4 regions of the Ruegeria sp. YTSA168 genome follow, and region 3 is predicted to be linked to each of the others. Evidence: riboswitches for the same ligand, from Rfam matches in the RefSeq annotation. Region 3 holds a riboswitch; each other region holds the start of a gene.
What was found. Region 3 has a riboswitch for cobalamin ahead of AC2FFE_RS05435 (aromatic ring-hydroxylating oxygenase subunit alpha). Riboswitches for the same ligand answer to the same signal wherever they lie in the genome.
Positions count from the first base shown of each region.

Region 1: another riboswitch for cobalamin. It lies ahead of AC2FFE_RS16500 (energy-coupling factor ABC transporter permease); the one in region 3 lies ahead of AC2FFE_RS05435 (aromatic ring-hydroxylating oxygenase subunit alpha).
Region 2: another riboswitch for cobalamin. It lies ahead of AC2FFE_RS04195 (DUF1636 family protein); the one in region 3 lies ahead of AC2FFE_RS05435 (aromatic ring-hydroxylating oxygenase subunit alpha).
Region 4: another riboswitch for cobalamin. It lies ahead of AC2FFE_RS03480 (DUF1636 family protein); the one in region 3 lies ahead of AC2FFE_RS05435 (aromatic ring-hydroxylating oxygenase subunit alpha).

Region 1 is NZ_JBXWMW010000011.1:11,689-13,881, reverse strand. Features, by position in the region: gene sseA (3-mercaptopyruvate sulfurtransferase) at 1-660, opposite strand, end outside; cobalamin riboswitch at 802-1,015, shown strand; gene AC2FFE_RS16500 (energy-coupling factor ABC transporter permease) at 1,071-1,748, shown strand; gene AC2FFE_RS16495 (CBU_0592 family membrane protein) at 1,764-2,033, opposite strand; gene AC2FFE_RS16490 (helix-turn-helix domain-containing protein) at 2,033-2,193, opposite strand, start outside.
Region 2 is NZ_JBXWMW010000002.1:83,154-85,346, reverse strand. Features, by position in the region: gene AC2FFE_RS04205 (carbohydrate kinase family protein) at 1-167, shown strand, start outside; gene AC2FFE_RS04200 (D-lyxose/D-mannose family sugar isomerase) at 187-852, shown strand; cobalamin riboswitch at 911-1,127, shown strand; gene AC2FFE_RS04195 (DUF1636 family protein) at 1,226-1,582, shown strand; gene AC2FFE_RS04190 (ABC transporter ATP-binding protein) at 1,579-2,193, shown strand, end outside.
Region 3 is NZ_JBXWMW010000002.1:364,574-366,766, forward strand. Features, by position in the region: gene AC2FFE_RS05435 (aromatic ring-hydroxylating oxygenase subunit alpha) at 1-898, opposite strand, end outside; cobalamin riboswitch at 1,031-1,234, opposite strand; gene AC2FFE_RS05440 (aminotransferase) at 1,459-2,193, shown strand, end outside.
Region 4 is NZ_JBXWMW010000001.1:686,542-688,734, reverse strand. Features, by position in the region: gene cobW (cobalamin biosynthesis protein CobW) at 1-578, opposite strand, end outside; gene AC2FFE_RS03480 (DUF1636 family protein) at 582-956, opposite strand; cobalamin riboswitch at 1,040-1,245, opposite strand; tRNA gene AC2FFE_RS03475 (tRNA-Tyr) at 1,483-1,566, opposite strand; gene rlmB (23S rRNA (guanosine(2251)-2'-O)-methyltransferase RlmB) at 1,683-2,193, shown strand, end outside.

The sequences.
Region 1 (2,193 bases), on a different contig from region 3:
CTCTTCGGGTGATTTCATCGTCCCGTTCTTGTTCAACAGCGTTCCGAAGGGCACATTGCGTGAGCCGGGGATATGGCCCGAGCGCAAACCTTCGCGCGGCTCTGGTTCCGCTCCGGCAAAGCGGGCGGCGGAACGGGCATCGATGATCTCATGATCAGCCAGCTTGGCGGCGGCAGACACTTGTGTCACGTCGCGCACCAGATGGTTCTGAACCCGCACGGTCATATGACGATCCCGGATTACTGGGGGCAAATCCTCGATCTCGCGCCCTTCGGCCTGCCATTTTGGCAGACCGCCATCCAGCACGGCAATGTTGTCCTGCCCCATCAGGCGGAACATCCACCAGACGCGCGCAGCTGAGGACAGGCCAGAGCCATCATAGACAACCACCTGATGTCCATCCCCCACGCCCATCGAGCGCAGGCGTGACATGAACTTCTCGACCGGAGGCATCATATGCGGCAGGTCCGAGCGATGATCGGCAATATCGTCGATATCAAAGAACCGCGCGCCCGAGATATGACCTGCATCATATTCGGCTTTGGCATCGCGCCCATGCTGCGGCAGGTACCACGACCCATCCAGCACCCGCAGATCGGGGTCCTTGATATGGGCGGCAAGCCAGTCGGTGGAAACCAGGGTTTTCGGATCGTCTTGCATCAAAGCCTCCCCTAAGCGAGTCTGAGTTTCCCTATATCCGAGCGGCCAAACGTGCAAGCCATGCCAAGGCCTGCACTCCTGGGAACTGGCAATTTTTTCCAAACATGCACGTTTGCCTGCTTGACAGGTGGCACCCGGTGCCGGACACCTGCCTGACATGGTTTCCAAAGGGGAATTTCCCCCAAGGAATGAAAAGGGAATCCGGTGCGACAATACCTGTCTAGTCCGGAGCTGCCCCCGCAACTGTAGGCGGAGTTTCGCCCCATCAGGGCCACTGACCGAAGCAATCGGTTGGGAAGGCCGGGATCGAAGCCAATCCGCAAGTCAGGAGACCTGCCATGTGCAAACCGGGCGAAAGCCCAATTTTTAAACCTTTCTGCCGTCGGGTGTGACGGGAAGGAGACCAAACTATGCATATCGAACCGGGCGTCGTAAATGGCGCCAAACTTGTCCTGAGCTACGCGACCGCAACTGGCGCAGGGCTCTATACCGCTAAACTGGCATGGGACAGCCTGAAAAGCAGCGGCCTTGCCAGCCTCGCCATTCGCTCAGCCCTGACCACGGGGCTGGTTTTTACCTTCTTTGAAGTATTGCCACACTTCCCGGTCGGAGTGTCAGAAGTACACTTCATTCTGGGATCGACCCTGTTTTTGTTGTTCGGTGCAGCCCCTGCCGCCATCGGCTTGATTGCGGGCCTGTTCATTCAGGGATTTTTCCTGGCGCCTTTCGACCTGCCTCAGTTCGGGATGAACATGACAACACTGCTGGTGCCGCTTTTTGCGCTGCAGGCCTTGGCCAATCGCATCATCGCACCGAATACGGCCTACATTGATCTGAAGTATTCTCAGGCGCTTGCGCTGTCGACGGCCTATCAGGGCGGTGTCGTCATCTGGGTGGCGTTCTGGGCCTTCTACGGCCAAGGATTTGGTGCAGAAAACCTCACCGCCGTCGTCAGCTTTGGCGCTGCGTACATGCTGGTTATCCTGGTTGAACCGCTGGCTGATCTGGCCGTTTTGGCCGCGGCAAAATCCATGCGGGATTTTGGCCGGATTGGCCTGTTTACACCACGCCTTCACAACGCTGCATAACCCTGTTGCGCCGCGCTACCCTGCGCGGCGCAACCTGAAATGTTGAATGATACCGATCACGCTAATGACAATCCAGAAGCCTTCAATCAGCATCGACGCCAGATTGAAGTTCTGAAGCAGCGAATAGACAATCAAAACGGACCCCAGCAGATTTACGACGGGAAAGGCCAGATCTTCGGAATTCATGTATCGCATCTGCGTGGCGAAATAGGCGGCAACCACGATCAGGGCCCCGAAAGAGCCGATGGCATCCACAATTGTCAGGCTGTTGAAAAACTCGCTCATCAATGAACCTTGCCGTTATCTGGAACATCTGGCTGTTGCGCATAGTGATGCATGTTCAAAAACGCCGCCCCTTCAGCGCCCGCTCGATAGCCATGCGGGAGATCCGCTGCAAATCGCAGCCCCTGACCCGATTGCAAGGGCACCCAAGCCTCACCTTTCA
Region 2 (2,193 bases), 280 kb from region 3:
ACGCTGGTGTACTGGCCGAACTTCACCGTTCTGGGCATCTGACCAAACCCGCGCTGCGCGATCTGACAACAGAGAGCCTGCGCGCCGCTCTAGCGTTGGGTGCAGATGTTGCAGCAGTCACCGTGTCGCGTGCCGGGGCCAACCCACCCTGGGCGCATGAGCTTTAGTCCCAAAAAGGGAAGTCACATGAAACGTTCCGACATCAACCGCATCAAGACCGATGCACAAGCCTTTATCCAGTCTTTCGGGTTCATCCTGCCCCCATTTGCCGACTGGTCCCCGGATCAGATGCGCAGCGCCAAGGCCGACACGATCCGCGCCCGGGGGCTGGGATGGGACATCACCGATTACGGGCAAGGCAAATTTGATGAGCTTGGCCTGTTCCTGTTCACCCTGCGCAATGGGGATGAGAATGATCTGAGCCAGGGCCGCGGAATGCTCTATGCCGAGAAACTACTGATCTCGCGCGACAAGCAGCTGTCGCCAATGCATCGCCACATCGTCAAAGCCGAAGATATCATCAACCGGGGCGGCGGCGATCTGGTGATGGAGATCTATGCCTCGGACCCCGACGGCAGCGTCGACCGCGACACACCAGTTGTGGTTCCCAGTGATGGATGCGACATCACCATCACTCCTGGTGAGTTGCTGCGCCTGAAACCCGGCGAAAGCGTAACATTGATGCCCGGTATCTGGCACGCCTTCTGGGCCGAGCGCGGGGATTGCCTAATCGGCGAGGTCTCAACCGTAAACGACGACCGCACCGATAACGTCTTCGAACAACCCATCCCGCGCTTTGCCACGATCGAAGAAGATACCGAGGCCGAATTCCTGCTGGTTGCGGATTACTGATCCACCCCGTATCTGACACGAGCCTCTCAGCGATTGCTTGACAAGCGTGTCTTGTCCAGAATAGCTGGCCTGTGATGGTTCCCGCTACTTTGATTGCGGGATGAAAATGGGAATACGGTGCGGCCCCGGGACACCCGGGTCAGGCCAAATCCGTGACTGCCCCCGCAACTGTAAGCGGTGAGCAACGCCAAATCACCACTGGCCCGAAAAGGCCGGGAAGGTTGGCCAAGCAACGACCCGCAAGTCAGGAGACCTGCCATCACCTGTGAAACCAACCCGGGACGGGGCGTCCTGGAAGGAGGATTGATGGCAGATTTGCGCCCTTACGGGACCGGTACTTTCTATGCGGGCATTTTGCGCGTTGAGGATAGCCGTGGACAAAACACCTGACCATTTTGTGCTGATCTGCTCGACCTGCCAGGGAGAGATCGAAGCCCGCGCGGCCCAAAACGCCCTGGACGCTTCGCTGCCCGAGGGCGTCGCAACCCGACTGATCCCCTGCATGGCAGGATGCGAACGCCCCATGGCCATAGGCTTGCAGGCCGAAGGCAAGGCGCAATACCTGTTTGGTGATATTCAAAGCACCGCCGATCTGGATGCAATCGCCACCTTCGCCCATCAGTTCCGCGACAGTGAAAGCGGCTGGACCAGCGCAACAGATCGCCCCCCCGCCTTGTTGTTCAAAACGCTCGCCCGCCTGCCCCGTCTTCCCAAAAGGGGTAAGGCATGAGCTTTCTGGTCGCAGAAAACCTAGAATACTACGCGTTGAACGGCGATGCGCTGTTACAGGGTGTCTCATTCGCACTAGAAGAGGGTGCAATCCTTGCGATCGCGGGTCCCAACGGTGCTGGGAAAACGACACTGCTGAACCTGCTCTGCGGGGTCGAGCGTCTTGCGCTGGGGGATGTACAGATCAACGGTCAAAGCCTGCGCAAACTGTCTGCACAAGAACGGGCCCGGACCATCGCGGTTGTTGGCCAGCAGGAATTGCCCGACGGTCGCCTGAAGCTACGCGACTATGTCGCGCTGGGTCAGATCCCCATCCAAAGCGACCGTTCGAGCGAGGAACACAAAAGAGACCTAGAGCGCGTTCTACGCACAACCGAGCTGACCCATCTGGCGGATAAGCCGATTCAAAGGCTCTCGGGCGGGGAACGTCAGCGCGCCCATATTGCGCGTGCATTGGCTCAGAACCCCTCGTTGTTGTTTCTGGACGAACCCACCAATCATCTGGACCCGGATGCCAAGGGGCATATGCTGTCGCTGGTGGCCGCCCTGGGTGTGACGGTCGTGATGATCGTGCATGACCTTGTCATGATCCCCGAGTTTGCCAGCCATGTC
Region 3 (2,193 bases):
CAGCCAGAAAGTGGTTCCAGGTGGTTGGATAGTGGAATTTCAACAATGCACCTGCATCCGCAAAGGGCGATCGGCCCAGCCAGCGCCGCACAGCGGATTTCCCATCCATTGTATAGCTTTGCGCCCCTTCCTTCAGAGGCATCCGAGCCATACGGAATTGCCCGCCTTCATGCAGGTGGAATTGCGAGGGCATCCCGGCGGCTTCGCATCTGTCAAAATGGGCTTGCATGTGTAGCGGCGTCTCACCCCCTTCGATTCCAGTGACTGCAGGATCATCAGGGAAGGTGCGGCACAGCGCGGGATGGTTGCCACCGCAGTGGTAACACTCGCGGTTATTCTCCCAAACCAGCTTCCAGTTGCCGTTCTCAATGATTGAACTTTCAAAAGCCACTTTGGCGTTGCCCAAATCATGCGGCTCAAGATAGGGGCGTGCGGTATTGGCGAACATGTCGAAATCTGGGGGGTTATCAGCCAGACAGATGTAAACCAACCCGGCAAGCTCACGGCAATGCACTGTCATCAGACCGTGCTGTTTGGGATCGAAATCCGACCCCATATCACGCGCCCACAGCAATGAGCCATCAAGCTCATAGGTCCATTGGTGGTAGGGGCACACCAGTTTGGGTGCATTGCCTTTTGCAGCCTTGCAGATGATCGAACCACGATGGCGGCAGGTGTTGTGAAACGCCCTTACGTGGTTGTCTGCACCACGTACAATGATCACGCGATAGGCACCCACGGTATAGGTAACATAATCCCCTGCTTTCGCCAGTTCACAAGCCGGAATGGCAAACAGCCAGTCGCGATAGTGGATGGCTTCAAGATCGGCCTGAAAAACCTGAGGATCGGTGTAAAAGGCCTGCTCGAGCGCGTGGCCGGGGATGCGACGTGCCAACAGGCTTTTTGAATGCTGTTCATTTCTGGCTCTCCTGCCGCGCCCCGCGGCATTGCTTGGGCAGATGACAAGGAGGAACCGTCCGGAAGCGCGCGAGGAACACGTCCGAAACATGTGCCCCCACCGCCACCCGCGGTTTGACATATCTGCGAGGCTGGTTTCCGGACTTGAAAGGGGCTTGCGCCCGGCTACGACACCTTCCCGGGATCCTCGTCCCAGTGGTTGATTGTCGAACCTGACCTTCCTTACCGTTGCGGGGGCAGCGCCGGAATTTCACCGGCTTCCCAATTCTCCGCTGCCTGAGACTCAAACAGCGGCACCTCACATGCGCAGGATAAAGTCGTGCCGTTCATATGCTGAGAGACATGCGACATTTTCAGTTTCAAAACAGACATCTTGATGTTCGGGTCGAACCAGCGTTCGCGGAGTAAATTTCTACCATACATCTCAGGCACAAAACCTGCCTTCTTCCGCTTGGTTGGTTTGAGGTTATAAGGGATCTTCATGGCCTGTGCCGTCAGTGACGTGCCAAAGCCCCAAATGCTGAGAGTAGGAGAGCCCCAATGGAAATCAGACCCTTTGGCGTTGAGATTTGGATGAATGAGTTCGAAACAACCTGTGAGCTCAATTTGGCTGAGACCTGCGTTCAGTCCATCACGCTGGGCGAACTGTTCGACATGGCGGGCCAGCACAACAGCATTCTTAACGATCTGTCATCCATGAAGATGACCTATGGCGCAATTGAAGGGTCAGAGCGTCTGCGCGATGCGATCAGTGGCCTGTATGACAGTCAAGGCCGCGACAATATCCTAACGACGCATGGGACCATAGGCGCGAACTCTCTGGTGCATCAGACACTGGTGTCGCGCGGTGATCACGTGATCTCTGTAATCCCGACCTATCAGCAACACTATTCCATCCCCGAAAGCATCGGTGCCGATATTGAACTGCTGCATCTGCGGCCCGAAAACGCCTTTTTGCCCGATCTGGATGAGTTGCGAGCGATGGTGCGACCCGATACGCGCCTGATTGCGATCAACAATCCAAACAACCCAACCGGCGCGCTGATGGATCGAGCGTTGCTGAGTGAAATCGCCGAAATCGCGCGTGGCGTCGATGCTTGGCTGCTTTGTGACGAGGTCTATCGCGGAACGGATCAGACAGGCAACGGCTTCACCGCCGCGGTCGCGGACCTGTACGAAAAAGGGATCAGCACGGCGGGCATGTCCAAGGCCTATTCACTTGCTGGGCTGCGGGTTGGCTGGATCGCGGGACCCAAAGAGTTGATGCATGATGTG
Region 4 (2,193 bases), on a different contig from region 3:
CCTTCGGGACCGGCCAGATCCGGTTTGGTCAGCAGGATTATATCGGCGCAGGATATCTGATCCTCGAATACTTCTGACAGCGGGGTTTCATGGTCAATCGAGTCATCCGCCAAGCGCTGGGCATCCACGGCCTCGACATTCGGCGCAAAGCGACCAGCGGCGACAGCCTCGGCATCCGCTAGAGCGATTACGCCATCCACCGTGATTTTAGACCGGATATCTGGCCAATCAAACGCTTTCAGCAGTGGTTTGGGCAGGGCCAGACCGCTGGTTTCGATCAGAATATGTTCAGGGCGCGGCTCTAGCGCCATCAGCGCCTCGATGGTCGGGATAAAATCGTCAGCCACGGTGCAGCAGATGCAGCCGTTCGCCAGCTCCATGATGTTCTCTGCCGGGCAATCCGGGATGGCGCAGGATTTCAGGATATCGCCATCGACACCGACATCACCGAATTCATTGACCACAACGGCCAGGCGTTTGCCCTGCGGGTTCTGCATCAGATGCTTGACCAGCGTGGTTTTGCCCGAGCCCAGAAAGCCGGTGATGACAGTGACGGGAAGTTTTTCGAGAGTAGACATGGGTCAAGCTCCAATCGGGGGAATACGGGCCGCACAGTTTTTGCGGAAATGTTCAGGACGTTCGCGCCATTTGACCAAACCATCGTCAGTGGCCAAATACTTGGTCACACCTTCGATGATCGTTTCGACATGGTCGGTTTCGTTGAGGTTTTCGTAGACAAAAGTCCAACGCGCGGGTCCCCCACGCAGCACGATGGAACAGCCCTGATCGCAATTTGACAGGCATTCCACAGGCTTTAGGTCGATCCCGTCTGGCACGCCGGCCTGTTCCAGCGCCTTGTGCAGCAAGGCACCAGGGCGCTGGGTGTCGTCTTCGATCGCCAGGCCACGGCGGCATGTCGTGCAGACCAGCAGTTCAACTGGTGCGGCTTTATTCATCTCTCTCATCCCCCTTAGTCAAATCTGGGGGACGGGGTTTCATGTGGGCCGATCCAAGCCCCACACCGGAACACCCCGTCCGGTTTCATCTTCGGGCGCTGGCAGGTCTCCCGGCTTGCGGATGTCAGGGTGTATACCCTGTCGGATGTCCCGCCTTCCCAGCCTTTGGCCAGTGGCTTTGGGCACCCTCTCCGGTCACGGTCGCGGGGGCGGCTGCGTTTGGCGGTAAACCCGTTGACGCATTCCCTTTTCATCCTCTTACGAGGACACCAACGGATCGGACATGCGGCACTGATACGGTGCTTGTCAAGCGTGTCGCCGACAACCGCAACGCCGGGTGCAGAAAAACGACCTGTGGCGGTCGTTGGGCGGCATGTCAGGGCTTAGCCTGCGGCTTTCGAAAGGTTTGACAGCGATCACTTCACTGAACCAAATGTTTGACGAATAACTAGACTGCCATTCATAACAGCAGACACGGGCCATTGGCGGGTGCGTTTTGCTCTGGTATCTGGAAGCTTTGTGAGAGTGGTGGGCGACCCTGGAATCGAACCAGGCGTGCGTCTCCGCGAGGGAGTTACAGTCCCCTGCCACACCTTGCGGCCTGTCGCCCACTGTCAGGCGTTGCACCTGACGTGGAGGCGTGATTACTAGCGCACCAAAGGAGCGTCAACAGGAAAATACGGCTTTGACGCAGGAAAGCGAATTCACGGCCCGGAGGCCCTCAGAATGAAAAAACCCAAGTGGGTTGTCGAAAAGGAACAGGCGCGAAAAGCGGCGGCCGCCGAGACGGTTTGGCTGTTTGGTTTGCACGCCGTGCGCGACGCCTTGATGAACCCCAAACGCCAAAAACTGCGCCTGATTGTAACGCGAAATGCGCAGGACAAACTGGTTGAAGCCATTGAATTTGCGGGGATTGAGGCCGAGATGGTTGACCCGCGAAAATTCAATGCCCCAATTGACGCGGGTTCTGTGCATCAGGGCGCGGCACTTGAAGTTAAGCCCCTGGAGTGGGGCGGTTTGGCCGAGAACTGCATCGGACGGGAACACCCCCGCGTGATCCTGCTGGACCGTGTAACGGACCCGCATAACGTAGGTGCGATTCTGCGGTCAGCCGAAGTGCTGGGTGCAAGCGCGGTGATCGGAACCCGGCATCATTCTGCCCCTGAAACCGGGGCACTGGCAAAAACCGCCAGCGGCGCATTGGAACGCCAGCCTTATCTGAGGGTGCGCAATCTGG